2 regions of the Nocardioides ginkgobilobae genome follow, and region 2 is predicted to be linked to the other one. Evidence: predicted binding sites of a transcription regulator. Region 2 holds the regulator's gene; the other holds the start of a gene.
The links. Region 2 encodes LexA, which represses DNA repair genes until DNA is damaged. Its sites were predicted from a motif close to TCGAACANNTGTTCGA; they were not measured.
Positions count from the first base shown of each region.

Region 1: ACYVID_RS13985 (HNH endonuclease signature motif containing protein) is a predicted target of LexA. The motif match lies at 10,975-10,990, and genes of this name have one in related genera.

Region 1 is NZ_BAAGUS010000015.1:10,618-26,179, reverse strand. It holds gene ACYVID_RS14030 (response regulator) at 1-608, opposite strand, end outside; gene hpf (ribosome hibernation-promoting factor, HPF/YfiA family) at 699-1,358, opposite strand; gene ACYVID_RS14020 (ComF family protein) at 1,727-2,500, opposite strand; gene ACYVID_RS14015 (LpqB family beta-propeller domain-containing protein) at 2,601-4,400, opposite strand; gene mtrB (MtrAB system histidine kinase MtrB) at 4,397-5,995, opposite strand; gene mtrA (MtrAB system response regulator MtrA) at 6,004-6,726, opposite strand; gene ahcY (adenosylhomocysteinase) at 6,803-8,254, opposite strand; gene ACYVID_RS13995 (DUF808 domain-containing protein) at 8,436-9,383, opposite strand; gene ACYVID_RS13990 (acyltransferase family protein) at 9,401-10,564, opposite strand; gene ACYVID_RS13985 (HNH endonuclease signature motif containing protein) at 11,004-12,458, shown strand; gene ACYVID_RS13980 (DUF4240 domain-containing protein) at 12,798-13,382, opposite strand; gene ACYVID_RS13975 (AAA family ATPase) at 13,449-14,132, shown strand; gene ACYVID_RS13970 (SIS domain-containing protein) at 14,129-15,157, opposite strand; gene ACYVID_RS13965 (Trm112 family protein) at 15,154-15,333, opposite strand; gene ACYVID_RS13960 (phosphomannomutase/phosphoglucomutase) at 15,339-15,562, opposite strand, start outside.
Region 2 is NZ_BAAGUS010000013.1:97,631-113,192, reverse strand. It holds gene ACYVID_RS13260 (hypothetical protein) at 177-542, shown strand; gene ACYVID_RS13255 (LysM peptidoglycan-binding domain-containing protein) at 750-1,124, opposite strand; gene ACYVID_RS13250 (SDR family oxidoreductase) at 1,358-2,143, opposite strand; gene lexA (transcriptional repressor LexA) at 2,343-3,113, shown strand; gene ACYVID_RS13240 (alkaline phosphatase D family protein) at 3,306-5,033, shown strand; gene ACYVID_RS13235 (alkaline phosphatase family protein) at 5,033-6,358, shown strand; gene ACYVID_RS13230 (ATP-dependent DNA helicase) at 6,368-8,284, opposite strand; gene ACYVID_RS13225 (SGNH/GDSL hydrolase family protein) at 8,416-9,204, opposite strand; gene hflX (GTPase HflX) at 9,353-10,873, opposite strand; gene ACYVID_RS13215 (nucleoside/nucleotide kinase family protein) at 11,039-11,635, shown strand; gene ACYVID_RS13210 (alpha/beta hydrolase) at 11,737-12,369, opposite strand; gene ACYVID_RS13205 (class I SAM-dependent methyltransferase) at 12,426-13,058, opposite strand; gene ACYVID_RS13200 (SDR family NAD(P)-dependent oxidoreductase) at 13,142-13,918, opposite strand; gene dapF (diaminopimelate epimerase) at 14,127-14,957, opposite strand; gene ACYVID_RS13190 (MSMEG_1061 family FMN-dependent PPOX-type flavoprotein) at 14,970-15,562, opposite strand, start outside.

The sequences.
Region 1 (15,562 bases), on a different contig from region 2:
AGCTTCTCGAGGATGTTGCGCACGTGGTTCTTGACCGTGTTCTCGGAGATGAAGAGGTCCTTGGCGATCTCGCGGTTGTTCTTGCCGGTGGCCACCAGCCGCAGGACCTCGAGCTCGCGCTCGGTGAGACGCAGGCCGGGCATGTGCTCGCGCTCGGGCTTGGACATCTGCTTGAACTCGTCGATCAGCTTCACCGCCATCGAGGGGCTGATCAGCGACTGGCCCTCGGAGACGACCCGGACGGCCTGGGCGACCTCCTCGATGGAGGAGTCCTTGAGCAGGTAGCCCGCGGCGCCGCTCTTGACGGCCTCGTAGAGGTCGGCCTCCTCGTCGGAGACGGTGAGCATGATGATCTTGGCCGAGGGGACGGCCTCCTTGATGGCCTTGCAGGCCTCGATGCCCGAGCGCTTGGGCATCCGCACGTCCAGCAGGACCACGTCGGGGGCGGAGCTGGCGGCCAGCTCGGTGCCCTCGACGCCGTCGCCGGCCTCACCGACGACCTCGATGCCCTCCTCGACGGAGAGCAGCATGGTGAGCCCTCGACGGAACAGCTCCTGGTCGTCGACGACGAGGACGCGGATCGACTCCTCGCTCTGGGTACCTGGCACGGGCGCATCATGGCACGTCCGGGCCCCTCGGGTGGACACCCTCGGGCTACCCGGACGTGCCGTCGATGGCTCGCTGGGACTACGGGCGGGCTACTCCGGGGACCCCTCGCCACCGAGGTCGAGGGAGATCACGCCGTAGTCGTAGCCGCGCCGGCGGTAGACGACCGCGGGCCGCTCGCTCTCCTTGTCGACGAAGAGGTAGAAGTCGTGGCCCACCAGCTCCATCTCGTAGAGCGCCTGGTCCAGCGTCATCGGGGTGGCGGGGTGGGTCTTCTCGCGCACGACCAGGGGGCCGTCACCGGTGACCGCGATCGGGCCGACGTAGCGCTCCTCGCTGCGCTCGCTGGCCTCGGACTCCTCCTCCAGCGCCAGGCCTCCCGGGCCGTCCCCGACCGGCGGCAGGCCCGCGGTGGCCTGGCCGACCGAGATCGGCCGCTTGCCGCCGCGGTGGATGCGCTTGCGGTCGGCCGCCTTGCGCATCTGGGTGGCCATCTTGTCCAGGGCCAGGTCGAGGGCTCCCATCTTGTCGTCGGCGGCCGCCTCGGCCCGGATCACCGGGCCCTTGGAGAACGCCGTCAGCTCGACGTGCACCGCGCGGTCGTGCTGGCGCGGGTTGGGCTCGCAGTCCACCTCCACGTGCACCCGCATGATCCGGTGGTCGTGCTTCTCGAGCTTCGCGAGCTTCTCGGTGACGTGGTCCCGGAAGCCTTCCTTGATCTCGCAGTTCCGGCCGGTGACGACAACTTCCATGGGAATCCTCCTCAGAGCGCACTCACAGGTGCGCCGTTGGTGTGGCAGGAGGAGTCCGTCCGGCCGACCTGGTCTTCGTCCCCACACTCGCCTGCTGGGGCTCTCGCAGCTTCTCTGCCACTACTGACCCTCTCCCGACGTCGGCCGCATGTGGCGGCCGGGCCGAGGCAGGACTTACGACTAAGCCGCACCGTGATCCCGCCCGAGGGCGGTTACGTGGACCGTTTCGCCTGCGACTGGCATCGGCTTGCCGCGGGGGCATCCGGACTGACCGGGGCGCCCCTACGACGCAACCACGGACCCGGACGGACTCCATGACGAGACGATAGGCGCAACGCCGGTGGTGCGGAAGGGACCTAGGTCGGCTTTCAGGAACTCCTCACCTGGGACCCCCCGGGCGGTCCGGTGCGGCGCCGGCCGGTGGCCCCCAGCGTGGCGGCCCCGAGGACCGGCAGGCCGACCGCCCGGAGCGCCCGGGACGCCTCAGCCAGCGTGGCCCCGGTGGTCACGACGTCGTCGCAGAGCACCACGCCGGCGATCTCCGGGGTCCGGCGCGAGAGCCGCCGCAACCGCTCCGGCCGCACCCTGAGGGAGCCGTCGAGGTTGGCCATCCGCTCCTCGGCCCCGAGCCCGGCCTGGTCCACCAGACCCGCGCGGGTGGTGAGCAGCGGCGCCACCACCACCGGTACGCCGCGGCGCCGGAGCGTGCGCGACGCGGCACGGACCAGCACGAGCGCGGCGTCCCTCCCCCGCGCGCGCACCGCGGACGGCCGCGAGGGGGCTGGTACGAGGAGGACGGGCCTGCCGCTGGGGACGTGGTCGCCCGCACCCGCGAGCGCCGCGAGCACCGACTCGGCCAGCAGCGCACCCAACGGCGCGGCGAGGGCCTGCTGCCCGTGCTCCTTGTGCGCGACGACCAGCTCCCGCAGCGCACCCTCGTAGGCAGCGCACGCCCAGGTCGGCGGCAGACCCTGAGGGCACGGGTCGGGGCGGGTCGGCCGCGCTGCACCGGGCGCCTCGTGCGCGAGGAGGGCCCGGCAGCCGGGGCACAGCACGCTGCCCCGGCGGCCGCACGCCGCGCACGAGCCGCCGAGGAGGAGGTCCCGGGCGGCGCAGAGGAGGGTCGGCGGGTCGGACGGCACGGACCCAGTCCAGCGGCCGCCGGTACGCCGCGGGGCGGTCGTCGGGCGCTCCTGGGGAGCGTGGCGTGCGACGGACGGCTGGGGAGACCTCGCGGCCCGATCAGCCCGCGTAGTCGAGGTAGCTGACTCCCTCGTCGAGGACCCGCGGGCCACGCACGGTGGCGTTGAGGTCGGCCAGGCCGGAGTCGGTGACGGCGTACACCCGCGCGCCGGGGACGGGCGAGCCGGCCAGGGCGGTGGCCCCCGACAGCGTCGTGGTGATGCCGTCCAGCCCGCCGGGCGAGCCGTCGACGCCGACGGTGACGACCTTGGCGGAGACGTCGGTGAGCCGGTTGAGGACGGCGAGGGTGGTGGTGGAGTTCCACGCGACGTCGCGGATCCGGCGGCTGGCGCCGTCCTCGATGGCCACGGCACGGGCCCGGGTCACCCCGGCGACCCCGCCCTCGGCGTCGGTGCGGATGCGCGCCACCCGCAACGAGTCGCCGCGGGGTCCGCGCACGACGACGACCAGCCGGCTGCCGTCGCGGGAGACCAGCAGCTCGCTGACCTGCTGACCCGAGACGCCCGGGACCTCCACCACGCCGCTGCGCTCCTCGCCGTACCACTGCACGACCGCGCCGAGGGGGGTCCGGTCGACGAGCCACAACCGGTCGTGGACGTCCCAGGCGGGGGGCAGGAGGTCGGTGCCCGTGGCCACGGTCGCCACGTCGGCGAGCCCGGGGTCCTCCCCGCCGTCGGTGGCGCCGGCGCCGGCGTCGCTCAGCGGGGCGAGGTAGGCGGTGGTGCCGCCGTCGGAGACCGCGGCGACCTGGTCGCTCGCCAGGTCCACCGAGACCGAGCGCAGGCCCAGCGGGACGCGGCCCAGCACGCCGTCCACCGGCTCCAGCGAGCCCGGGGTGCCGGCGACCAGCAGACCGTCGCGCAGGCCGTAGAGCAGGGAGTCGGACTGGAAGCCGACCGGGTCGAGCCGGTCGCCGGCCTGCACGGAGAACCGGGTGGCGCCCTGGGCGGTCCTGACGGCCCGGCCGTCGATGTCCAGGGTGAAGGCGTCGATGTCGGGGTCCTGCCGCAGCGTCCAGGCCAGCTGGGAGACCAGGAGCTCGGTGTCGGCCGGGGTGAAGGCACTCGCGTCGCCGGTCAGGGAGATCGCCGCGGTGCCGTCGGTCACCGGCACCGACAGGTCGACGCGCAGGCCCGAGGGCAGTTGGCTGGAGACCACGCCGCGCAGGCGGGGGCCGGGACCGCGCAGCAGGCCGGAGACCAGCGTCGAGGCGAAGGTGGAGTCGTCACCGACGAAGACCGGCTCGGGCACCAGCACCGTGCCCGTGGGGTCGGGGAAGTAGAGCGCGACCTGGCGGTAGCGCTGCTCGAACCAGGTCGTGGGCACCACGAGGGCGGGCGGCAGGTCGGCGATGCGGTACTCCCCCTCCTCCAGCACCAACCGGAACGCTAGCGAGTCCTCCTCGGCCGAGAGCGCCCCCAGCCAGGCCCCGCGGGCGTCGAGCCGGTCGGCGCCGCCCACGCGCAGCTCCACCCGCCCCGCGCCACCGGCGGGCGGCAGGGCGTCCTCGTAGACGATCGTGCCCTGGGGGTTCCAGGTGGTGCGGGCCTCGGAGGAGAGGAACTCCTTGGCGGTCGCGAGCTCGGTCGGCCAGGCCTGCATCGCGTCGAGGAAGCCCTTGACCACCTCGGGCGGGGACTGGCCGTCCTGGGGCGGGCGGGCGTCGATCGCCGCGGCACCGCCGGTGTCGGCTTCCCCGGCCGACTGGCGCTCCACCTCCACCACCGGGCCGGCGACGGGCAGCGAGACGCACCCGGCCAGGGCGAGCGCCAGCACCCCGGTCACCGCCCCGGCGCGCAGCGTGCGTGCGACCCGGCGCGACCTGAGCCCGGACCTCACACCGGCTCCACGACGTCGTCGGGGATGAGCGAGATCGGGCTGCGGCGCAGCGGGGTGCCGTTGCGCCGCGGGAGGGTCAGCCGGAACTGCGCACCCTCGCCCGGACGCCCCCAGGCCTGCAGCCAACCGCCGTGCAGGTGGGCGTCCTCGAGCGAGATCGACAGCCCGAGCCCCGTGCCGCCCGAGGTGCGGGCCCGGGCCGGGTCGGCGCGCCAGAACCGGTTGAAGACCATCGCCGACTCCCCCGGGGCCAGCCCCACGCCGTAGTCGCGCACGGCCACGGCCGCCGCGTGGTCGTCGCCGGCAACGCTCACCACGACGGTCGGCACGGCCCCCGGCGCCCGCGGACCGGCGTGGTCGATGGCGTTGGAGACCAGGTTGCGCACGACGCGCTCGATGCGGCGTACGTCGGCCTCCGCGAGGCACGGGTGGCCCGGCGAGCGCACGACCAGCGTGACCCCGCGCTGGTCGGCCAGCGGCCGGGTGCTGTCGACGACGCGGTGGGCGACGTCGACGAGGTTGACGTCGTCGACCTCGAGGACCGCTGCCCCCGCGTCGAAGCGGCTGATCTCCAGCAGGTCCGCGAGCAGGGTCTCGAAGCGGTCCAGCTCGATCTGCAGCAGCTCGGCCGAGCGCGCGGTGACGGGGTCGAAGGAGTCCTTGGCGTCGTGCAGGACGTCGCCGGCCATCCGGACCGTGGTGAGCGGCGTGCGCAGCTCGTGGGAGACGTCGGAGACGAAGCGTCGCTGGACCCGGCTCAGCTCCTCGAGCTGGCGGATCTGGCGCTGCAGGTTGGAGGCCATCTGGTTGAAGGAGGTGGCCAAACGGGCGAGGTCGTCCTCCCCGGAGACCTCCAGCCGCTCGGTGAGCCGCCCGGCGGCCAGCCGCTCGGCGACCCGGCGGGCCATCCGGATCGGGGTCACCACCTGCTGGGCGACCAGCCAGGTCACCCCGGCCACCAGCAGCAGCAGGAGCACCCCGGCGGTCAGCAGCGCCCGGGTGACCAGGGCCAGGGTGTCCTCGTCCTCGGAGGTCGGGAAGAGGAGGTAGAGGGTGTAGGTGCGTCCGTCGGCCGGCAGCGTGACCTGCGAGCCGACGGCGATCCCGGGCTCCTCCACCTTCGTCTCGCCGTCGGCGCCCAGACGGCGGATCGTGGTGTAGGTCCAGGAGGGCGGGGCGATGGTCGAGAAGTGCTCCACCAGCGAGGCCGGCACCGACTTCCGGTCCAGCCCGAAGGTGTACGTCGCGCCGCCGCTGCCCGGGTCGGAGGCGACGCCCCCGCTGCCGTCGGGGCCGGCGAGCACGACGGCGAAGTCGCGCGAGAGCCCGCGCTGGATGATCGGCTCGACCAGCGCGCGCTGCTGCTCGGCTGCGTCGACGTCGCTGAGGGTGGCCGACTCCAGCCGGGCCCGGGCGTCGCGGGTCTCGTTGGCCGCCTCGGCGACCACCGCGTCGACCCGGTCCTCGAGCAGCCCGTCGCGGGTCTGGCGCAGCAGGAACCAGCCGACGGCGCTGACCACGACGAAGGAGAGCACCAGCGTGCTGGCCACCACCCGCGCCTGGATGGAGCGGCGCCAGAAGGTGAGCGCGCCCACGCGGCTGCTCAGGCCGCGCCGGCCTTGTAGCCGACCCCGCGGACGGTCACCACGATCTCGGGGTTCTCCGGGTCGTGCTCGACCTTGGAGCGCAGCCGCTGCACGTGCACGTTGACCAAGCGGGTGTCGGCGGCGTGGCGGTAGCCCCAGACCTGCTCGAGCAGCACCTCGCGGCTGAAGACCTGCCAGGGCTTGCGGGCCAGGCACACCAGCAGGTCGAACTCCAGCGGGGTCAGGTTGACCGGGCGGCCCGAGCGGGTGACCTGGTGGCCGGCGACGTCGATGTGCACGTCACCGATGGAGAGGGTCTCGGCCTGCGCGGTGGCGTCGAAACGGCGTACGCGCGCCCGGATGCGGGCCACGAGCTCCTTGGGCTTGAACGGCTTCACGACGTAGTCGTCGGCGCCGGACTCCAGGCCCACCACCACGTCGACGGTGTCGCCCTTGGCGGTGAGCATGACGATCGGCACGCCGGACTCGGCCCGGATCTCCTTGCACACGTCGATGCCGTCGCGACCGGGCAGCATCAGGTCGAGCAGCACCACGTCGGGCTTGTAGTCGCGGAAGGCCTCGACGGCCTGGTCGCCCCGCAGGCACATGCGGGAGTCGAAGCCCTCCTGGCGCAGCACGATGGTGAGCATCTCCGCGAGCGAGGCGTCGTCGTCGACGACGAGGACACGACCCTTGGTCGTGTAGTCGTCCTGCGTCGCCGCGTCACCCATGGTCCCCATCTTGCCCCCTGCCCCTCAGCACGCGCGAACGGCGGCCCCGTCGAGCGGGGCCGCCGTGCGCGTGGTGTCGATCAGATCAGTAGCGGTACTCGTCGGACTTGTACGGCCCCTCGACCGCCACGCCGAGGTAGCCGGCCTGCTCGTCGGTGAGGGTGGTCAGCTTCACGCCGAGCGCGTCGAGGTGCAGGCGGGCCACCTCCTCGTCGAGGTGCTTGGGCAGCACGTAGACGCCGACCGGGTAGTCCTGCGGCTTCGTGAACAGCTCCACCTGGGCCAGCACCTGGTTGGTGAAGGAGTTCGACATGACGAACGACGGGTGGCCGGTGGCGTTGCCGAGGTTCATCAGGCGACCCTCGGACAGCACGATGATCTGGTTGCCCTCACCCTCGGGGAAGGTCCAGACGTCGACCTGCGGCTTGACGTTCTTGCGGACGATGCCGGGGTAGGTCTCCAGGCCGGCCATGTCGATCTCGTTGTCGAAGTGGCCGATGTTGCCCAGGATGGCGTTCTGCTTCATCCGGCGCATCTGGTCGACGGAGACGACGTTCTTGTTGCCGGTCGCGGTGATGACGATGTCGGCGGTCTCGATGACGTCGTCGAGCGTGGTGACCTGGTAGCCGTCCATCGCGGCCTGCAGCGCGCAGATGGGGTCGATCTCGGTGACCACGACGCGGGCACCCTGGCCGCGCAGCGACTCGGCCGAACCCTTGCCCACGTCGCCGTAGCCGCAGACGACCGCGATCTTGCCGCCCATGAGGACGTCGGTGGCGCGGTTGATGCCGTCGATCAGCGAGTGGCGGCAGCCGTACTTGTTGTCGAACTTCGACTTGGTGACCGAGTCGTTGACGTTGATGGCCGGGAAGAGCAGCGAGCCCTCGCGCATCATGTCGTAGAGGCGGAGCACACCGGTGGTGGTCTCCTCGGTGACGCCGATGATCTCGCGCGCGACGTTGGTCCAGCGCTCGTTGCTCTGGGCCAGGCTCTGCTGCAGGACCTCGAAGATGATCCGCTGCTCGGTGCTGGTGGCGGTGGCCGGGTCCGGCGCCTCGCCCTTCTTCTCGGCCTCGACACCCAGGTGGACGAGCAGGGTGGCGTCGCCACCGTCGTCGAGGATCATGTTGGCGTAGCGCTGGTTGCCGTCGGCGTCGGTGCCCCAGTCGAGGATCTGCTGGGTGCACCACCAGTACTCCTCCAGGGTCTCGCCCTTCCAGGCGAAGACCGGGACGCCGGCGGGCGCGTCGACGGTGCCCGTCGGGCCGACCGCGACGGCGGCCGCGGCGTGGTCCTGGGTGGAGAAGATGTTGCAGGAGGCCCAGCGGACCTCGGCGCCCAGGGCGGTCAGCGTCTCGATGAGCACCGCCGTCTGGATGGTCATGTGCAGCGAACCGGCGATGCGCGCGCCGGCGAGCGGCAACTCGTCGCCGTAGCGCTCGCGCATGGCCATCAGGCCGGGCATCTCGTGCTCGGCGAGCTCGATCTCGGTGCGGCCGTAGTCGGCCAGGGACAGGTCGGCGACCTTGAAGTCCATCAGGGTGTCTCCTCGCGAGGGGTGGAGCCAGGCCTGCGCCGCGCATCTGCGCACCGTCGGGATCTCCCGCGCAGTCCGACGTCCAGCGTAGGCGGCGGCTGGGGACGACGGGGAATCCTCACGGGTAGGGCCGCAGATGTCTGGAGCAGCACCCGTCTGCCCGGGCCCCGCGCGCGAGGGGTCAGTGGGCGGCGCGGCGCCGGGGCACCAGGTGCATCACGACGACCACCACGGCACCGACGACGATGCCGAGCACGGCGGAGAAGAACGTGTTGGTCACCCAGCCGAGGACCGCACCCAGGGCACCCGTGGCGTCGTGCACGGCCTCCTCGAGGTGGTGCACGGCGTCGTACGGCGCGGTGAGGCCGAGGTCGTAGGCACCGACCAGGATGATGTGGCCGCCCACCCAGAGCATGGCGACGGTGCCGACCAGCCCGATGACCGTCAGCACCCGCGGCATCGCGCGGACCATGCCCTCGCCGACGCGGCGGGCGGCGCGGCCGGAGCGCTGGGCCAGGGACAGCCCCACGTCGTCCATCTTCACGATCAGCGCGACCACGCCGTAGACGACGACGGTGATGAGCACGGCGACCACGACCATGATCGCGGCGCGGCTCCAGAAGCTCTCGCCGGCGACCTCGTCGAGCGCGATCACCATGATCTCCGCCGACAGGATCAGGTCGGTGCGGATGGCGCCGCTGATGAGGTTCTTCTCCGTCTCGGCAGGGTCGCCGGTGTCGACCGCGGCGTGCTCGTCGCCGTGGCCGTGACCGCCGCCGAGCTTCTCCCACACCTTCTCGGCGCCCTCGAAGCAGAGGTAGGCGCCGCCGATCATGAGGATGATCTTCAGCAGGGTCGGCAGGAACTCGCTGAGCAGCAGCGCCACCGGCAGGATGAGCAGCAGCTTGTTGCGGATCGAGCCGGTCGCGATCTTGCGGATGATCGGCAGCTCGCGCTCGGCCGCGACGCCCTGGACGTACTGCGGGGTCACCGCGGTGTCGTCGACGACGACGCCTGCCGCCTTGGCGCTGGCGCGCCCCGCGGCCGCCCCGACGTCGTCGACGGAGGACGCCGCCAGCTTCGCGAGCGTCGCGACGTCGTCGAGCAGTGCGAAGAGTCCACCGGCCACGGAGGTGAGCCTAGGGCCTACGGGACGTTCTGCGGCACCCGGCGCACCTGCTCCTCGACGTGCTCCTCGATCCGGTCGGAGAGCCGGTCGGCCTCGACCTTCGCCGTGGCCACCTCGAGCGCGTGGTCGACCTTCTTCTCCCCCCACCCCAGCGGGTCGACGGTGTGCTTGAGCACGCGCGCCACCGGCGGGCTGGCCAGCAGCAGCGCCACGCCCACCGACCCCACGGTGGTCACGAGCAGGCCCAGCCACTGCTGGTCACCGAAGAGGTCGCCGTACCCGGCGTACCCCAGGCCCTTCACGACGAAGCCGTGGAAGAGGTAGACCACCAGCGTGAAGGCGCCCATGGTCGTGAACCAGCCGCGGATGCGCGGCACCAGGGCCAGGAAGGCCCAGGCGCCCAGCGTGCCCAGCACGAGCAGGCAGGCGCGCGTGAGGAACGCCTGCCCGTCGCTCACGTCCAGCTCCTCGTAGCGGGCGCGGTAGTAGAGCCACTCGGTCGCGGCCCAGTCGTCGGTGCGGCGGGTGAGCCAGAAGATGGCGGCGAAGACCCCGAACGCCAGCACCTGCACCGCGCGGCCGCGCAGCAGCTCCAAGCGCTCCGGGGTCGCCTTGAGGCCCATCACGAAGAACGGCAGCAGGCCCAGGATGCGGGCGACGTCGAGGGTGTCGCCGGCGTACAGCCCGGCCACCAGCGAGATGCCGACCGCCAGCGCCAGACCGCCCCACAGGTCCTTGAAGACCGGGGTCAGCAGGCGCCAGAAGAACAGCGCCGAGAGGTACCACATCGGCCAGTGCGGGTCGCGCCAGAGGTTCTCCATCTCCTCGCCGCCCACGTGGATGCGGAACAGCGCGATCGCGGCCTCGAACAGGACGTACGGCACCGCGACCGTGCGCACCAGCTGCCACATCCGTGCGCGGGAGTAGGTCCAGCGCCGCGAGAGGTAGCCGGTGACGAAGACGAACGCCGGCACGTGCCAGGCGTAGAGGAAGTCGTAGAGGTGGTCGCGCGTCACGCTCTCGGGCAGTAGCACCCACGCGTGCCCGACGACGACCAGGGTCACCAGGGCCATCTTGGCGTTGTCGAACCACGGGTCGCGGGCCGCGGGCGCGGTCGCGGGGGTCGTCTCTGCAGCAGCGCCGGCAGGGGTGGAGTCGGCACGGGAGGTGGCGGTGGCCATGGGTTCCCTTGTTCCCGGGGCTCCCCACACCCGAAACGTGACGTAGGGCGGCGTGGCCGAGAGGCGTGCCAGTGCCGCTTACCGGTGGTCGAGCAGGCGAGCGTCAGCGCCGCTTTCCCGATGGTCGAGCAGGCGAGCGCCAGCGAGCCGTCGCCGAGACCCCGTACGCCGGTCGCCCTGCCCTGCCCCCGTGGTTGCTCCCTGGGTCGCCGTTGGTGGGTCGTGACGCGTTCGCGCCGCAGCAGGCCCTGGATTCAGTGAAGACGTGGTCGCCCTGGGTGCCACTTCAGCTTCTTGGTTGCGCTTGTCTGGGTGGTCGCCCTCCACTGGGGTGCTCGCTTCGGCTGGGCTTGGATCAGCCCTCCAGAAAGTCCACGAAAAGTGGATCTGACCTGGGGAAACACTGCCAATCGAACGCGTGTTCGACTATACTTTCACCATGTCCACCGGCTCCCTCCTCGACGCGATCCGCGCCGCCAAGCGGCGTGAGGACGACGCTGCGCGGGAGCTGCTGATCGGGGTCGCGGACTGGGCGGACCGTCACACCACCGGGGTCCTGATGCCGGACCTGTACGGCACCTACTCCCACCCCGACGAGGAGGCGTACGACGCCGCCGAGGCTGCGTGGATGTCCCGGTTCGGGATGCCCGGCGCGGACACCATGCTCGACCTCGCCGGCGCAGGTGCGCCGGAGGTCTCCGACTTCGCCGTCACCGAGCTGTCCACCGCCCTCGGGCGCACGCGGGAATCCGGGCGCCTGCTCGTAGGTGACGTGGTCGAGGCCAAGCACCGCCTCCCCCGTGTGTGGGCCCGACTCGTCGCCGGACAGGTCACCGCGTGGCGAGTACGCCGCTTGGCACAGGCCACGCGCGGGCTGTCCGCCGAAGCAGCGGGGTTCGTCGACGCCCAGGTCGCCCACGTCATCCACACCGCCGGACCCGTCGTCGTCGACCGTCTGGTCCTCGAGGCATCAGCGCGGTTCGACCCCGAATCGACCGAGGTCGTCGAGTGCGACACCCGCGCCAACCTCTACTTCGACCTCGACCTCGCATCCCCCGCTACCTCGGTCGGTGCGGCCTCCGCCGTCAGTGCCGACGGACTCCTCGACCGCGCCGACGCCGAGGACCTCGAAGCCGCGATCCGCCACATCGCCCACCAGCTGCTCCTCGACGGTTCCACCGACGACCTTGCGGTGCGCCGCGCCAAGGCCCTGGGCTACATCGCCCGCGGCCAAGACCTCCTCCCCACACCCGATGGTCGAGCAGCGAGCACCAGCGAGCGTCGTCGAGACCGCGCGACCGACACGCCCACCGGCCCCGGCAGCAACGCCCCCAACGCCCGCACCTCCGCTCGCCGGGTCGTGGTCCTCACCGTCCACCTCTCCGACGCCGCGCTGACCGGCGCACCCCAACTCGACCCTGTCACCGGCCGGCTCGGCCTCAACCTCGCCCGCCTCGACAACCACCACCAGCTCCTCACCGCCGACACCGTCCGCGAGTGGTGCGGCACACCCGGCACCCAGGTCATCGTCAAGCCCGTCATCGACCTCCACGACACCGTCGCCGTCGACTCCTACGAGGTCCCCGACCGCATCGCCACCCGTGTCAAGCTCGCACGCACCACCTGCACGTTCCCCCACTGCAACAGGCCCGCCGAGAAGACCGACCTCGACCACACCATCGAGTACGTCCCACCCGACCAAGGCGGCCCACCCGACCAAACCAGCACAGAGAACCTGGCGCCACTGTGCCGCCACGACCACCGCGCCAAGACCCACCCCTCACCAGCAGGCAGACCCTGGCGAGTCACAGGGCTGAGCCCAGGTCATTGGCTCTGGACCAGCCCCCACGGCCAGCACTACCTCGTCCACCCCGACGGCACCACCCCACTCTGAGCCCTACCGCCTGACCCCGCTCCCAGCCCGACCACCACCACCCGGCGGTCGGGCTACCAGTACGCGCGGAGCCGAGGTGAGCCCCTGTCGCCCGGTCCAGGCGCGCACCTGCCCCGCCACCGGTCGAGGCATCGGCCCGCCCACCGCCGGTCGAGGTACGAGCGAAACGAGCCACGAGACCCCGCCGACCCGCCCAGTTCTCACCGGTGGCGAGCGGTGGAGGACCGTGCTCACACCAGGCTCACCCTCTGTCTCCAGCTCGGCGATCGGGCTGGCGACGGCTCCGCTCGTGCCGTTCGGATCCGGTCGACCGGGAGCTCGGATGCCGGGCGTCGCGGATCAGGGCCGCACCGACTCCAGCGGCGTCAGCACCCCGGTCCGCCCGGTACCGCGAGCGTTGTCACGGTCGACGGCGACGGCGGCATGGCCCAGAGGCTCGCCGAGGCCGCACCCGCGCCCAGCGGCGGGGAGCGCTTCCAGCCGCTGCGGCTTCTTCCGCACCCACGCGGTGACTGCCTCGCCCTGCCCGACGAGCCAGGTGCGGTAGTCGGCCGAAAGGTCGTCTCCGAGACCCAGGCCGGGGAAGCACAGGTCGTCGGCGACCGGGCCGACACCGGAACGAGCCAGGCGGCGGTGCTCGCTCACCATGCTCTCGTGGAAGGCGACCACCTCGTCGTCCGGGAGGTCGGAGAGGAGCTCACGCAGCGCCCTGGCCTGGCGGCGGTCACCGTCCGAGGACACCTGGCACGCGGCGGTCATCAGATCCCAGAAGCGCTCGTCCTCCGCCGCGGCCCCCGGACCCCCGGACGCGACCCGCGCGCAGCGCTCTGGCGGCCCGTCGACGTCCGCGGTGGGCTCTTGGTCGTCGATCCCGCAGCCGGTCATGAAGACGGTGAGGACGAGGATCACAGCCAACGGACGCACAGGACCACGCTAGGTGAGCCGGAACTCCGTCGCGGCGGACGGGCCGCGGGTGGCAGGGTGCCGCAGGTGGACGGGACGAGCCGGGTGGTCTTCATGTGCGGGCCGTCCGGCGCGGGCAAGACGACGTACGCGCGGCGGCTCGAGGCCCAGGGCATGGTGCGGTTGTCCTTCGACGCCGGCATCTGGGCCCGCGGCATCACCGGTGGCGAGGTGCCCGAGGAGGTGCGCGAGGAGATCCGGACCGAGCTGCGAACCGAGCTCCGACGGCTCCTCGACGAGGGCCGGGACGTCGTCCTCGACTTCTCGTTCTGGTCGAGGGCGATGCGCGAGGAGTGGCGCGCGCTGCTCGCGGAGCACGGCGTCGTCCCCGAGACGGTCTACCTCGCCACCGACCGCGGCACCGTGCTCGCGCGCGTGGCGAGGCGGCGAGCCGACCACGCCGACGACTTCCCGGTCGACCTCGCGGTGGCAGCGTCGTACGTCGACCGGTTCCAGCCTCCGGTGCCGGAAGAGGGCCCGCTGGTGCTGGTCGTCGACGGCGAGGAGTTCCGGGTGACCCGGCGCAGCGCAGGCGTGTACGACTACGACTGGCTCACCCACCGGCACGGGGGCTACGGCTTCGGCTCGGCGACGAACGACCGGTCCGCCGAGAGCGGTGAGGGGCACGTGGCAGCGGTCCGCGACTTCCTCGCCGCGGTCGACCCACGGACCGGCTTCATGCGGGACGACCCCGACGACGAGGGGGGCTAGTCCTCGACCAACCCGAGCCGGAGGTACTCCGAGGCGTAGGTGCCCGAGAGCATGAGCGAGGCGTAGCGGGCGACCTCGGTGGGGGCATCGGAGCCGAGGGTCTCGACCCGGACCCCGCGCTCGGCGGCCGCGGCGAGCAGCCGGGTGCGGTGGGTGCGGACGGTGGCGTCCTCGGAGCCGTCGTCGAGCAGCACCAGCACCGGCCGAGGGCCGGTGGTGCCCTCGGCGAAGGGGTCGTCGAAGACGTCGCGGGGACGGGCGGCCTCGATGACGGGCAGCAGGTGCTCGGCGTCGCCGGCGATCGCGGTGCGGCCGGAGGCGCGGCGCACGGACTCCGCGACCCGGCGCGCGGCGCGGGCCGCGAGGACGGAGCCACCCCAGACGACGGGCGTGGCGTCGGCGAGCGCGATGGCGAGCATTTTGGCGGGGTTGACCGCGAGGTCCTTGCGCGGGCCGCAGTCCAGGGCGACCTGGTCGAGGGCGTCGGCGACCGAGTCCGGAGCGGCCTCGGGACCGAGCTGGACCCGGTGGAGGTAGGACAGCATGACGACCGCCGAGGCGAGCTGGTCGCGCGTGGTCGAGGGCAGGACCGTGGCGTAGCGGCCGACCGTGTGCTCCGCGACCAGCGAGCCCGGCGGGCACGACACCACGACCTGGCAGCCTCGGCGGACCGCCTCGGAGACCGCGGAGGCCGTGCCGGCGTCGGCGCCGTCGGGAGCGAGCACGACGACGAGGTCCAGGCTGCCCGCCCAGCCCGGCAGCGCCGGCCCCGGCCAGGCGACGAACGGCACCGGGCACCACGGCTCGAGGACGGCACGCAGCAGCCGCGAGTCCGGACCCGCGGCGATGACCGCGCGCGGCCGGTCCAGCTCGCGCGCCCGCTCGACGGCGCTGTCGGCCGCCTCGGCCGCGTCACCCACCTCGCGGCGCACGCGGGAGCCCGACTCCGCCAGGTGGCGCAGCCGCAGGTCCACGGTGCCCAGCGCCGACTCGTCGTCGAGCCGGGCCTCGTCGAACCAGGTCACGGCCGGCGGGCCTCGTCGACCAGCAGCACGGGGATGTCGTCGCGGACGGGGTAGGCCAGGCCGCACGTGCCCTGGCAGACCAGCTCGTCGGCGCCGTCGGGACCGGTGCCGGGCGCGAGGTCGCCGTGGCACTGGGGGCACACGATGATCTCCATCAGGGCCGGGTCGATGTTCATCGCGTTCACTGCTTCCCTCCACGGATCCTGGCCAGCACGCCATCGCGCACGGCCTCCATCGTCTCCTGGTCGCGCCCCTCGACGTTGAGCCGCAGCAGCGGCTCGGTGTTGGAGGGCCGCACGTTGAACGTCCAGTCCGGGTGGCTGACGCTCAGCCCGTCCAGCCGGTCGGTGGTGACGCCGTCCTGCCCGGCGTACTCCGCCTCCAGCGTGTCCATGACCGCAGCCT
Region 2 (15,562 bases):
GCGAGCGCCCCCCCCACCCGGTCAGGGACCGAGGTCCCGTGCCGACCGGCCAAGAGACACCCGCGTGAGGATCCGTGACGGTGCAGGGGTGGGTGTGGCGGACGTCGACCACAGGGCACCGCGGCACCCCGGCGGTTCGACCCGGCCGGGCGGCGCCGGTCGGGAACAATGGCACGGTGGCCGGGAGTGCGGGGAGCAGTGCGGGGAAGCGGGCCGGGTCGCGGCGCGGCCCGCGCCGGCGCTCTCGACACTCTCCACGGCTGCTGCTCCTGACCGGCGGCATCACAGCCCTGGTGGTCGCCTGGGGCTACCTCGTCTGGGCCGCCATCGACTTCGGTGCCGCTGCCCGGGCCGGTGAGCAGGTCGCCTGGGCGTTCCTGGCGCTGGCCTCGCTCGGTGCGGTGGCCTGCCTCTTCGCCGGGCTGATGCTGGGTGTGCGGCTGCTGCGGATGCTCGGCGTCCTGTCGCCGCAGGCACTGGGCGAGCCGGTCGACCCCGATCGAGCGCCGAAGCCGAAGGGCGGCAAGCGCGCCGCGCGCTAGCGACGAGCACCGGGCACGGGACCCTGGCATGCGGCCTGGCGGAGACCACCGAGGGGCGGGCCCGGGTGGGCCCGCCCCTCGTCTTCCCCGTGGTTTCGCCGGCCGGGGTCGAGGCGACCGGCGAAGTCTGTGTCGTGCTGTGGGTCTCGTGGCTCGCTGCGCTCGCACCTCGACCAGCGGTGGTGCTGCGCCCGCGGTCCCGCGGGCTCAGTCGGCCGCGGGCACCAGCAGTCGCTGGCCGGCGACGAGCATCCCGCCGTCGAGGTTGTTGAGCTCCTGGATCGTGCTGATCATGGCGCGCACGTCGCCGTCGTCGGTGCGGGCCGCGGCGATGTCCCACAGGGTCACGCCGCTGCCCACGACGATGACGTCGGTCGGGACCGGCTCGCCCTTCTCCGCGGTCGCTACCGAGACACCGGCGAACGCCACCGCGACGGCCACCGCCACCAGCAGACCGACCAGGAAGACCACGAGCCGGCCGCGACGGGTCAGCCGCAGCTCACCGCGACGGCCGTCGGCGTACGTCGCGGGGCGGGAGGTGCGGGTCGGGGCTGCTGCTGCGGGAAGGACCATGGTGCTCATCGGGATCTCCTGGGGAAGGCGGAGTGGGCTGCGCACCGATGTCTACTGACGGCCACCGACAGTCCCGGTGTGGCGCCGGTCAGGGAGGACCGGCGACGACTCCGGAGCTGCGGCTCGACCACCAGTTCGATCGAACACGTGTACGAGACTAGATCAGGTGTTCGAACGAGATCAAGGGGTTGGGCGAACAGATGTTCGACCTCATCCCTGCGGGCGAGCCCGCCCCACCCGGGTCAGCGCGTGCGCAACGACCGGCGCCCCTGCGCGGCGAAGAGCGCCGTGCCGCGGGCCGCGAGGCCCGGCGCGAGGGAGACGGAGCGCATGAGCGCACCACGCCACACGGGCACCGTGCGCACGACCCGGTCGGACCCGACCATCCCCACGGCGACCTCGGCGATCTCCTCGACCGTGAGGATGCGTCCGCCGGAGTGGACCAGGGCGGCACCCAGACCCTCGGGGTCCTGGGCGTCGAGCATCGCGGTCCGCACGCCGTCGGGGCAGACCGCGTGCACGCGCACCGAGCGCGGCGTCTCGGCAGCCACGGACATGCTGGCCGAGACCGCGGCCGCCTTCGTGGCGGCGTACACGCTGTAGCCCGGCACGGGGCCCAGTCCGGACAGCGAGGCAATGTTGACGATGTCGCCCCCGGCGGGGCCGAAGCCGTCGAGAGCCGCGCGCATCCCCCAGAGCACCCCGAGGACGTTGACCTCGACCACCCGGCGCACCTGCTCCTCGGACAGCTCCGAGAGCCGGCCGTCGTCACCGACGCCCGCGTTGTTGAACCACGCCGCGAGCCGGCCGTGACCGGCGGCCACCTCGGCCGCGTGCCGGTGGGCAGCGGGGTCCCGGACGTCGTGCGCGAGCCCCGCGACCGCACCGATCTCGTCCGCGGTGGTCGCGGCTCCCGCGCCGTCGACATCGGTCACCACCACCGACCACCCCTCGCGCACCAGGCGCTCGGCGATGCCCCGCCCGATCCCGCGGGCCCCTCCGGTCACGACGGCGCTGCGCTCGTTCACCCCCGCAGTCTCCCGTACGTCGGCGCGCGCGACGCCGCTCGTCCCAGCCCCCGGTCGCACGCCCCTCCGGCGACCGGCGCGACACGCCGGTTCGAACACATGTTTGATCGTTGTCGGTCCCGGGGCCTAGCGTGACCCCACTGGGTCCGACCCCTCGGACCCACCTGCGCCCGCACCCGCGCCACCCCCTGGAGGACCCATGGCCACCAGCCACGACGACCCGGCCACCGGCAGCACCGACACCCCGGGCACGCCCGGCACCCCGGGCGCGGTCACCACGCTGCCCGACGGGCCGCCCGACGCCAGCGGTCTGACCGCCCGGCAGACCAAGGTGCTGGAGACCATCCGCGACGCCGTCGCGCTGCGGGGCTACCCGCCCAGCATGCGCGAGATCGGCCAGGCCGTCGGCCTCACCAGCACCTCCTCGGTGGCCCACCAGCTCAAGGTGCTCGAGGAGAAGGGGTTCATCAAGCGCGACGGCAGCCGCCCCCGCGCGCTTGAGGTGTTCCTGCCCGAGTCGATGGCCGCCCGCCGATCGATCTCCTCGGCCGACGACACCGGCATCGACGAGACCGGGGTCGGCGACTCGCTGCCCGCCGCCTCCTACGTCCCGGTCCTGGGCCGGATCGCCGCGGGCGCGCCGATCCTCGCCGAGGAGCAGGTCGAGGACGTCTTCCCGCTGCCCAAGCAGCTCGTCGGCGACGGCCAGCTCTTCCTGCTGGAGGTGCGAGGCGAGTCGATGATCGACGCCGCGATCTGCGACGGGGACTACGTCGTGATCCGCCAGGCGCAGACCGCCGACAGCGGCCAGATGGTGGCGGCCATGATCGACGGCGAGGCCACGGTCAAGACGCTCTCGCGCAAGAACGGCCAGGTCTGGCTGCTCCCCCACAACGACGCCTTCGACCCGATCGACGGCACGCACGCCACGATCCTCGGCATCGTCACGGCGGTGCTGCGCAAGGTCTGAGGGTCTCGACGCCCGCTCGCCGGCGCGTGTCCGAGGGGTGAACGGACGGTGCTCACATCACGGAACCCATGACGTAGCCAGCCGGGTGTCGTTGGATGAGGCGTGATCTCGATCCAGCACTCCCCCGGGCAACCCGAGCACGCGTCGAGCGAGCCGGCACGACAGGGTCAGGCCCTCCCCCGACGTACGGTCTTGGCCACCGGAGCCGTCGCCGCCACCGCGGTGACCGCTGCGGGTGCCGCGCTCGCGAGCAGCCCGGCCCGCGCGGCCGACGGCACCGCGGACCGGGCCGGCGACACGTTCACGCTGGGGAAGCGTGAGCACCGGGTCTTCCAGCACGGCGTCGCCTCCGGCGACCCGCTCCCCGAGGCCGTCCTGCTCTGGACCCGCGTCACGCCCACTCCCGAGGCGACGCCGGGCTCGGGCAGGGGCGGGCCGGTCACCGTGCGGTGGGAGGTCGCCCGCGACGCACGGTTCCGGAAGGTCGTGAGCAGCGGACGCTTCCGCACCAGCGCCGCCCGCGACCACACGGTCAAGCTGGACGCGAAGGGCCTGCGGCCGGAGACCGAGTACTTCTACCGGTTCAGCGCGCTGGGCCAGCGCAGCCCCATCGGTCGGCTGCGCACCGCTCCGGGCGAGCGGGCCACCCCCGACAACCTGCGTCTCGGCGTGGTCTCCTGCGCCAACCTCGAGGCCGGCTTCTTCAGCGCCTACCGCGGTCTCGCCGAGCGCGACGACCTGCACGCGGTGCTGCACCTGGGCGACTACCTCTACGAGTACCCCACCGGCGACTACGGGCTGGGCCCGGACAACGTCGTCGTGCGTCCCCACGACCCGCCCACCGAGATGGTCAGCCTCGAGGACTACCGCCGCCGGCACGCCAACTACAAGAGCGACCCCGACCTGCAGGCGCTGCACGCCCGCTACTCCTGGATCGTGACCTGGGACGACCACGAGGTCACCAACGACCAGTGGAAGGCCGGCGCGGAGAACCACCAGCCGGGCCCTGCCTCCGAAGGAGGAGAGGGCGACTACAAGGTGCGGCGCGCCCGCGCCCACCGCGCGTACGACGAGTGGATGCCGGTCCGGATGGACGGCACCGCGCGGCTCGACGACGGCGCCCGGCTCTACCGGCGCCTGCGCTTCGGCGACCTGGCCGAGATCTCGATGCTCGACCTGCGCACCTACCGCGACGAGCAGGTCGCGACCGCCCTCCCGACCCCCGTGCCTGCCCTCGAGGCCGAGGTGAGCGACCCCGAGCGCACCATCACCGGTACGCGGCAGATGGAGTGGCTCAAGGACGCCCTGAGCCGCGGCAACCGCACCGCGCAGTGGAAGGTCATCGGCAACCCGGTGATGATCGCGCCGGTCACCTTCGCCGACCTGCCCAACCAGCTGCTCGACCCGATCAGCGACGTGACCGGTCTGCTCCCGAAGGACGGGCTGCCCTACAACGTCGACCAGTGGGACGGCTACACCGCCGACCGGCGCGAGGTGCTGGGCCACATCCGCGACAAGCAGGTCAAGGACGTGCTGTTCGTGACCGGTGACATCCACTCGGGGTGGGCGTGCGAGCTGCCGCTGGACACCTCCACGGTGCCGGTGGTCGGCGACTCCTACGGGGTGGAGTTCGTCTGCGCCTCGGTGACCTCCAACAACCTCAAGGACATCACCGGGGCCCCGCAGGCCTCGCCGCTGGTGGAGACCACGATCCTGGCCAACAACCGGCACATCAAGTACCTCGACTTCGACTCCCACGGGTTCTCCGTGCTGGACATCACCGCCGAGCGCGCCCAGATGGACTGGTACGTCATCGGCGACCGGGCGGTCGCCGACACCCCGATCACCTGGTCGGTGAGCTACGAGACCCGCGCCGGCACCGGCCGGGTCACCCCCGTCGACGCCCCCCTGGAGGCCTGATGTGCGGCTGCGGTGACGTCCAGCACGGTCCGGCGACCCGCGAGCGCCGGCTCGCGGAGCTGCGCGCCTCCCGACGTACGGTCCTGACCGCCGCGTCCGGGTTGGCCTTCTCCTCGGCGCTGGCCGCCGGCACCGCTCCGGCCGCCGCCGCGGGCCGGAGGTCGGCCGGGGACGCCGCGGACCTGCGCTGCTACGTGCTCGTCGTCGACGGCTGCCGCCCCGACGAGATCGACAGCGGGCTCACACCCAACCTGCTCGCGCTGCGCGAGGAGGGCATGTGGTGGCCCCGCGCGACCTCGATGCCGGTGATGGAGACCATCCCCAACCACGTGATGATGATGACCGGCGTGCGCCCCGACCGCTCCGGCGTGCCGGCCAACTCCTTCTTCGACCGCGAGCTCGGCGAGATCCGCGAGATGGACCAGCCGAGCGACATCAAGGTGCCGACCGTCATCGAGCGGCTCAACCGCCGCGGCCTGACCACCGGCACGGTGCTCAGCAAGGAGTACCTCGTCGGCATCTTCGGCGAGCGGGCTACCCACCGATGGGAGCCCGAGCTCTACATCCCCATCTCCGAGCACGCCCCGGACCTGCTCACCTACAACGCGCTCACCTCGATGGTCGACGAGCTCGACCCGAACCTGGTGTTCGTGAACCTCGGCGACATCGACCGCTGGGGACACACCGACCTCACCGGCACCACGCTCCAGGTCATGCGCCGGGCCGCGCTGCTGCAGACCGACACCCTCGTCGGCCAGTTCATCGACTCGCTGAGGTCCAGCGGTCGGTGGGAGAGGTCGATCGTCATCGTCCTGGCCGACCACTCGATGGACTGGTCGATCCCGACCAACGTCGTGTCACTGCAGTCCGCGATGGACGCCGACCCCCTGCTGGCCGGCAACGTCGTCATCGCCGACAACGGCGGCGCCGACCTCGTCTACTGGACCGGGCCGGGCAACCGTCTCGACCGGGCCGTGCGGCGCATCCAGGAGATCGCCGAGGCCACCCCCGGCGTCCTCAAGGCCTGGGACCGACGTACCCCGTGGCTGCGGCTGGGGCCGGAGTCCGGCGACGTCGTGGTCTTCTGCCAGGCCGGGTGGCGCTTCTCCGACCCCGACCCGGTCACGAACAACCCGATCCCCGGCAACCACGGACACCCCGCCACCCGGGCCATCCCGTTCTTCATCGGTGGCGGGCACCCGGTCGTCGAGCCCGGCAAGGTCTCGCCCAAGCACGCCCGCACCGTCGACGTCGCACCCACGATCGCGGACTTCTTCGGGCTCCCGGTCGGCAGGCGGAGGTACGACGGGAAGTCGCGTCTCTGAGCAGGCCGATCAGCCGGCGGAGGCGGCGAGCCGGGTGAGCGCCTGCCGCACGACGGCGGGGTCGGTGGTGGTCCACATGGGCGGCAGGCTGGCCTTGAGGAACGAGCCGTAGCGGGCGGTGGCCAGCCGCGGGTCGAGCACGGCCACGACGCCACGGTCGGAGGTGGTGCGGATCAGCCGCCCGGCGCCCTGGGCCATGAGCAGGGCCGCGTGGGTGGCGGCGACCTGCATGAAGCCGTTGCCGCCGGCCTTGTCGGCGGCCCGCTGCCGCGCGGACATCAGCGGGTCGTCGGGCCGCGGGAACGGGATGCGGTCGATGAGCACGAGCTGGCAGGTGTCGCCGGGGACGTCGAGGCCCTGCCACAGCGAGAGCGTGCCGAACAGGACCGTGTGGTGGTCCTCGACGAACTGCTTGGCCAGCTCCGGCAGTTGGGCGTCGCCCTGGGCCAGCGTGGTCAGGTGCGGCAGCCGCGCGCGGACGGCCTCGGCGGCGGCCTCGGCGGCTCGGCGCGACGAGAACAGCCCCAGCGTGCGGCCGTCGGCGGCGTCGACCAGCTCGGCGATCTCGTCGAGCTGGGCCTGGCCCAGGCCGTCGCGGCCCGGGGACGGCAGGTGCTTGGCGACGTAGAGGATGCCTTGGCGCCCGTAGTCGAACGGCGAGCCGACGTCCACGCCGCGCCACGGCAGCACCCCGTCGTCGGTGCGCGGCTCGACCGGCGCGTCCTCGGACGTGACCCGCTCCGAGGGCTTGAGCCCCACCGAGGCCGCGACCGACCCGAAGTCGCCGCCGAGCATGAGGGTCGCCGAGGTCATGACCACGGTCTTGTCCGAGAGCAGCTTGGAGCGCATCTGCCCCCACACCTGCAACGGCGCGACGCAGAGCCGCGGCGCCATCCGCTCGGTGCCCTCCGAGAGCCACAGCACGTCGGACTCCAGGTCGGCGGCCATCCGCTCGGCGACGGCGAAGACGTCCTGCACCGAGCCCTTGGCCTGCTGGCGACCGGGGTCGGCGTCGCCCTCGCCCGGCTTCTCCCGGGGGAAGCCGGAGAGGCAGGCGCGGGCCGCGTCGCGCACCAGCTGCAGCGCGTCGCCGAGCTCCTCGGTGAGGACGTCGATCCGTCCCGGTGCCGTGCCGGAGAGCGCGTCGCGCAGGGTCTCCCCGGCGTCGGCCAGGTCGTCGGCGGGGTTCGAGGCGCCCTCGGCCTGCACGTGCTTGCGGGCCCGGCGCGCGGCGCGCTCGACGTCGGGCGCGGTCAGCTCGTCGGTCGCAGCCTGGGTCACCCGGGCGACCAGCTCGTGCGCCTCGTCGATCACGACGGCGTCGTACTCCGGGATCATCGGCACGCCCTCGATGGCGTCGATGGCCAGCAGCGAGTGGTTGGTGATGACCAGGTGGGAGCGGTGCGCCTTCTCCCGGGCCAGCTCGGCGAAGCACTCCTGACCGAAGGGGCAGCGCGCGGCGGAGAGGCAGTCGCGATGGCCCACGGAGACCTGGCGCCACTCGCGGTCGGTGTGCCGCGGGGCGTTGTCGCGCTCGCCGGAGCCACCCTGCTCGGCCTCCTCCTCCGCCCACGCCCGCAGCTCGAGGACCTTCTGGCCCATCGACCCCTCGGGCATCTGCACGAGCGCGCCCTGGTCGTCGGGGACGCCCTCGCGGATGCGGTGGAGGCAGGCGTAGTTGGAGCGTCCCTTCAGCACGGCGTACGACGTGTCGACCCCCGGGCTGCCCTTGACGGCCTCCATGAGTCGCGGCACGTCACGCTCCACGAGCTGGTGCTGCAGCGCGAGCGTGGCCGTGGCGACCACGACCCGCTTGTCGTGCAGCAGCGAGGGCACGAGGTAGGCCAGCGACTTGCCGGTGCCGGTGCCGGCCTGCACGAGCAGGTGCTGCTCCTCGGCGAGGGCCCGCCCGACCTCCGCGGCCATCTGCACCTGGCCCTCGCGGGTGGCGCCACCCAGCGCCTGGACGGCCGTGGCCAGCAGCTCACCCACGCTGGTCCTCGGCTCCGTCACGACGAGCACCCTAGCCGCGGCCGGGGACGCTCCCGGCCTCGGCGTCAGCTGCCTGTGGACAGCCGCGCTGCCACCGCATCGCCGAACGTCGCGTGCCCGGCCGGGGTCAGGTGCAGCAGGTCCGGCAGGTAGTCCAGCCGCAGGTCGCTGACCGCGAGGAACCGCACGTCCCGCTCCGCACAGAGCCGCTCCAGCAGCCCCTCCACCCTGGCGACGTACACCGCCCGGGCGGGCGCGGCCGCGGGGCCGACGACGGTCACGGGGTGCTCGGCGGTGGCGGCCAGGACGCGGTCGAGGCCGGCGGTGATCTCCGCGTCGGTGCTGTCCCAGTCGTTGAGTCCGCCTGCGACCACGACCGGGGTGCCGGGCGGGACGCTGCGCACCGCGGCAGCGGCCCGGGCGCCGAACGAGACCCTCGGCCCGCACCCGGACGCGCCGGAGCCGAAGCCGGACCCGGAGAAGCCGGCGACGTGCACCCGGCCGGGGAGCCGCGAGGGCCACGAGCGGGCGGGGTCGTCGAGGCCGAGGCCGGCGGTCCAGGAGTCGCCGACCACCAGCACGTCCGCCCCGGAGCCGGTCACGGCCTCGGCGCGGGCCAGCGAGTCCGCGGCGTACTGGTCGCAGCGGGCCGGCTTGGTGCCGGTGGCGCGCTCGACGGTCACCACGCCGACGAGGCCGACGAGGACCACGGCGCAGAGCAGCGCCAGGGCGCGGCGTCGCGGTCTCGACCCCTGCTCGTCGCCGGCGGTGCTCGCGGGAGAGACCCCGGCGACGGCGCGCGGGGGCGCGGCGCTCACCGCCCGACCAGCCGGGGCGGTCCCCCGGTGGACCATGCGCCCATCCTGGGGCCTGCCGGCCCTGCGCGCAGGGGAACGGGGCGGACGGTGACGACATCGTCACCGGCACGTGACCGCCGGCCTGCGACCCAGGGTCGCCAGCGGGCCTACAGGGCCTACAGGGCCTACAGGGCCTGCAGCAGCCTCAGGAGCTGGCCGCGACGGCGTACGCCGCGAGGTCACCCGCGAGCGACTCCGACGCCCGGCCCTTCACCAGCGTGCCGTCGGCGGTGTGCTCGAGCGACTCGATCTCCCCGGCCCGGTGGATCCGGTCGACCAGGTCGCCGCGGCTGTAGGGCAGCAGCACCTCGAACTCGACGGCCGGCCGCGGCAGCTCGGCCTCGACCCGGGCCAGCGCCTCGGCGATGCCCTGGCCGGTCTTGGCGGAGACGACCACCGAGTGCGGCTCGCGCGCCTGGAGGCGGGCGATGACCATCGGGTCGGCCGCGTCGGCCTTGTTGATGACGATGAGCTCGGGCACGTCGAGGGCGTCGATGTCGGCGAGCACCTCGCGCACCGCGGCGATCTGCCCCTCGGGGTCCGGGTGGGAGCCGTCGACGACGTGCAGCAGCAGGTCGGCGTCGGCGACCTCCTCCAGCGTCGAGCGGAACGCCTCGACCAGCTGGTGCGGCAGGTGCCGGACGAACCCGACGGTGTCGCTCATCGTGTAGACCCGGCCGTCGGCGGTCGTCGTCCTGCGGGTGGTCGGGTCGAGGGTCGCGAACAGCGCGTCCTCGACGAGCACCCCGGCGCTGGTCAACCGGTTCAGCAGCGAGGACTTGCCGGCGTTGGTGTAGCCGGCGATCGCGACACTCGGCACCTGGCCGGCCTGGCGCTGGGAGCGCTTGGCGTCGCGGGTGACCTTCATCTGCTTCAGCTCGCGGCGCAGCTTGGCGATCCGGTCGTTGATCCGACGGCGGTCGGTCTCGATCTTGGTCTCACCGGGGCCACGGCCACCGATGCCGTCACCGCCGGCGGCGCGGCCACCGGCTTGGCGCGAGAGGTTTCCACCCCAGCCGCGCAGGCGCTGCTTCATGTACTGCAGCTGCGCCAGCTCGACCTGCGCCTGGCCCTCCTTGGACTTCGCGTGCTGGGCGAAGATGTCGAGGATCAGCGCGGTCCGGTCGACGACCTTGACCTTGAGCCGGTCCTCGAGGTTGCGCAGCTGGCTGGGCGCCAGCTCGCCGTCGCAGATCACGGTGTCCGCGCCGGTGGCGCGCACGATCTCACCGATCGCCTCGACCTTCCCGCGACCGACGTACGTCGCCGGGTCGGGGCTCTGCCGCCGCTGGTAGATCGCCTCGAGCACCTCCGAGCCGGCCGTCTCGGCCAGCAGCGCGAGCTCGGCCATGGAGTTCTCGGCGTCCTGGGTGGTGCCCTCGGTCCAGACCCCGACGAGGACGACCCGCTCCAGGCGGAGCTGGCGGTACTCGACCTCGGTGATGTCCTCGAGCTCGGTGCGCAGGCTCGCCACCCGGCGCAGCTGGTGGCGCTCGGCGAGCTCCATGGCCCCGACGGTGGGGACCTCCTCGGGGTCCGGCTCGTCGTCGGCGTACCCCGACTCGAAGCCGTCCTCCTCGAGGTCGGCGTCGTCCTCCCAGGCGTCGGTCTCCTCGAGCTCGTCGGCGAGGGAGAAGTCGGGGGTGGTCTCACGTGCGTTCGTCATATGCCTCCAGCGTAGGTCGGTTCCAACGCCGCGGCGAACACGTTTACTCCCGGGCCCACCCGCCACGGTGGTCCGCGGACACCGGCGGCAGGCGCCCGCCGGGCGACCGGCAGGAGCAGGGTGCGTCGCCGGCCGGCATCGCCGCTGCTCTGGCAACCTGGCGGGGTGCGTCCTCCCGCCCTCGACGACCTGCGCCCGCTCGTCCCGGGTCGGGTGCTCGGTGTGACCGGGGCGCCGGGAGCCGGGAAGTCGACGTTCGCGACCCGGTTGGCCGCGGAGTGGGGCGCGGTGGTGGTGCCGATGGACGGGTTCCACTGCGCCGACGTCGAGCTGCGGCGTCGCGGGCTGCTGGACCGCAAGGGGGTCCCGGACAGCTTCGACGCCGAGGGGCTGGCCGCCCTGCTGCGCCGGGTGCGCGGGCGCGAGGAGCTGGTGCTGGCGCCGATGTTCGAGCGGGACCTCGAGCAGCCGCTGGCCGGCGCGCTGCCCGTGCCGGGTGACGCCGAGCTGGTCGTGGTCGAGGGCAGCTACCTGCTGCTCGACCAGCCCCGCTGGGCTGCCGTGCGGGCGCTGCTCGACGGCGTCTGGCACCTCCGCCTGCCGCAGGACGTACGCCGTCGGCGGCTGCTCGCGCGGCACGTGGAGTTCGGCAAGGACCCGGCCGCCGCCGAGGCCTGGGTGTCCCGGGTCGACGACCCGAACGCGGCGCTGGTCGAGGCGGCCGCCGTCCGCGCGGACCTCGTGCTCGACCTGTCGGGCTGAGCCCCCCACGCTCCGCTGCCGCCCACGGACGTCATGCGGACGGGACGTCCATCCCTGCGCGACGTATGACGTCCCCGCCCGCCTCGCGGGAGGCGCCCGGCTCAGCGCCGGCCGGCCCGCTGGAGCAGCGTCTCGGCCGTGAAGGCCGCAGCCCGCCCGTCGAAGGCACGGGCCTGGCGCAGCATCGCGTGCTTGCCGCCCTCGACCCGCTCGAGCGCGATGTCGGTGCCGGCGCGCCGCAGTCGCTCGACCACCCGCTCGGCCCGCCCGATCGGCGCGATCCGGTCCGCGGTGCCGTGCACGACCAGGACGCGGCGACCCGGCAGCGGCACCCCGTCGTCGGGGTACACCCAGGGGTTCAGCGCCACCACCGACCGCACCGGGTCCAGCGCACCCGCCAGCAGCGCGGCCCGGCCGCCGAGGGAGTGCCCCACCAGGCCGACCGGCAGGTCGCCGTACCGCTCCTGCACCTGGCCCAGCGCCCACCGCACGTCGTCGACGGGAGTGGTGTGGGTGTCCCAGCCGCGGCGGGTGTTGAGCAGCCGCAGCACCGCGAGGCGGCGGCCACCGGCGCGGGCGAGGGCCTTGGCGGTCGGGACCATCCGCAGCACCGAGAGCTGGGTGGGGCTGACCCCGGGCATGTCGGGGCGGTCGGCTCCGCCGTGCAGCACCAGCGCCACTGCCTCGGGGGCGCGCGGGGTCGCGGTGTCGATCAGTCGGGGTGCGAGGTCCACGCGACCATGGTGCCCGGGTCGCGGGAGACGACCCCCGCCCTCCCGGGTGCCGGGTGCTACGCGGTGCGGCGGGCCAGGAGCGTGGCGTCCTCGATCTCCATCTCACGCCCGTCGCGCGTGACGGTGCGGGGTCGCTCCTCGGCGACGAGCACCTCGAAGCCCCCGAGCTCCTCCAGCACCGGGACGAGGTCGGCGCTGTGCCACATGGCGCGCAGCCGCTTCCCGTCGTGGTGGTGGAAGGTCGCCGACGGCGCGTGACCGACCACGAGCAGGTGGCCGCCGGGTGCGACGGCGGGCGCGAGGCGACGGACGACGTCGGTGATGCTGCCCTCGGGCGGGTGCAGGAAGTGGGTCGTGACCAGGTCGAAGGTGCGCCCGCCCGCCTCGAAGGTGCGGGCGTCGACCTGCCACCAGTCGCAGCGCTCGGCGACCCCGGCCTCGGCGGCGTGGGCGGCCGCCCGCTCCAGGCCCTTGGCCGAGAAGTCGGCTCCGGTGGGGGTCCAGCCCTGGCGGGCCAGCCAGATGACGTCGCCACCCTCCCCGCAGCCGAGGTCCAGCGCCGTACCCGGCTCCAGGCGACCCGCCTCCGCGACCAGCTGCGGGTTGGCGTTGCCGCTCCACATCTTCTGCTCGGAGGAGTAGCGCTCGTCCCAGCTGCTCGGCTCGAAGAAGTCCTCGTCGTCGCTCACGGTGCCGAGCCTAGACGCGACCGTGCCCCCCAGCGCGCTGGTGCGAGCGCAGTGGGGGGCACGGTCGGGTGCTGCGGGTCAGCTCACTTGGGAGGCATCCGGATGCCGCCGTCGACGCGGATGACCTCGGCGTTCATGTAGGAGTTGGTGATGGTCTCCACGACCATGCTCGCCAGCTCCTCGGGCCGGCCCAGGCGCTTGGGGAACAGCACGTTCTGGCCGAGGTTGGCCTTGAACGCCTCCGACGCCTCGCCCTCGCCGTAGATCGGGGTGTCGATCAGACCGGGGGCGATGGTGTTGAGGCGGATGCCGGCGGCCGAGAGGTCGCGCGCCACCGGCAGGGTCATGCCGACGACGCCGCCCTTGGAGGAGGAGTACGCCGCCTGGCCGATCTGGCCGTCGAAGGCCGCCACGGAGGTCAGGTTGGCGATCGCTCCTCGGCAGCCGTCCTCGTCGGGCTCGTTGCGGCTCATGGCGGTCGCGGCGAGGCGGACCATGTCGAAGGTGCCGATCAGGTTGATCGCGATGACCTTCTTGTAGGCCTCGAGGTCGTGCGCGGAGTTGTACTCCCCGTCGCGGCCGATGGTGCGCTGGGCCCAGCCGATGCCGGCGGAGTTGACGACCGCGCGGAGCGGCGCGATGGCCACGGCGGCGTCGACGGCGGCCTTGACCTGGTCGGTGTTGGTGACGTCGACCTGCGCGAAGACGCCCTTCACCTCCTCGGCCAGGGCCTCGCCCTTGTCGGCCTGGAGGTCGGCGATGACGACGGTGGCACCCTTGGCGGCGAGCTGGCGGACCGCGGCCGCGCCGATGCCCGAGGCGCCGCCGGTGACGATGGCGGTGGATCCGGTGATGTCCATGGTCCGGAACCTAGCGCCCGGGGTGACACGCGTCACCGGGTGGTCGGGCGTCGGACGGGGGGTGAGCCTCTGGCCTGGGTCACGGAGGTTCAGCGGGGCGCTGTCAGCTTCAGCGGGGCGCCGCTGAAACTCACGCCGCCCCCACGCAGGTGCATCGGGGCGCCGTCAGGTTCAGCGGGGCGCCGCTGAAACTCACAGCGGTGACCACCTAAAGGGCTGTCTCACCCCGGGCGACGATGACCGCCGGCCCGGCCATGAGCACCCGGCCGGCCTCGGTCCACTCGATGACGAGCGTCCCGCCGGGCAGGTCCACGGTGTAGGTCGAGCCGCGGCCGTCCCCGGCCGCCCCCGCCCCGTCGCGTACGGCGGCAGCGACCGCCACGGCGCAGGCGCCGGTGCCGCAGGAGCGGGTCTCCCCCGAGCCGCGCTCGTGGACGCGCATCGCGACGTGGCCCGGGCCGACCGGGACGACCAGCTCGACGTTGACCCCGTGCGGGTAGACCGTCTCGTCGAAGACCGGGCTGGTCGCGAGCGTGCCCACCGGACCCGCAGGGTCGAGGGACTCCACGAACGCCACCGCGTGCGGGTTGCCCATGTCGACGTGCGTGGCCGCCCAGGACGAGGCACCGATCGACACCGAGGTCTCACCGAGCAGCCGCGGCTCCCCCATGTCGACCGTGATCTGCCCCGAGGCGTCGAAGGTGATCGTCTTGACCCCGTCGCGGGTCTGCACGGGCAGCGGCTGGTCGGCGGCGACCAGGCCCTCCTCGAGCAGGTGTCGTGCGAAGACCCGGATGCCGTTGCCGCACATCTCCGAGACCGAGCCGTCGGCGTTCCAGTAGTCCATGAACCACAGGGCGCCGTCGCGCACCACCCGCAGCACCCCGTCGCCGCCGATCCCGGCGCGCCGGTCGCACAGCGCACGCACCCGAGCCGACCACTCCTCGGCGGACAGGGACCCGTGGACAGAGCCGTCGTGGTCGGGCAGCAGGACGAAGTCGTTCTCGGTGCCGTGGCCCTTGAGGAAGGGGTAGGTCATCAGCAGTGCCCCTCAGTAGAGACCGTCGGCGTAGGACGGTCCGTAGTACCGGTCGAGCTCCTCGACGGTGCCCGCGCCCTCGACCGTCGAGGCGATCACCGCGCGGCGCGGCACGACCCCGGTCGGGTCCCAGGTCTCGGGGTCCCACAGCCCCGAGCGCAGGAACGCCTTCGAGCAGTGGAAGAACACCTCCTCGACGTCGACGACCACCGCCAGCAGCGGCCGCCCACCCCGCACGACCATCTCGTCGAAGAACGGCGCGTCCCGCACCAGCCGGGCGCGCCCGTTGACCCGCAGCGTGTCGCCGCGGCCGGGGATGAGGAAGTGCAGGCCGACGTGGGGGTTGGCCAGGATGTTGCGGTACCCGTCGGCTCGTCGGTTGCCCGGCCGCTCGGCCAGCGCGATCGTCACGTCGTCGACCACGTGGACCAGCTGCCCGGACGGGTCGCCCTTGGGCGAGGCGTCGCAGCGACCGTGCTCGTCCGCGGTGGCTATGACGCAGTACGGCGAGGCCGCCAGCCACGCCCGGTCGACCTCCAGCAGCCGGTCACGGCCCTTGTCCCGCGCGCGCTGGTTCGGCTCGCCGAGCAGGTCGACCAGCTCCT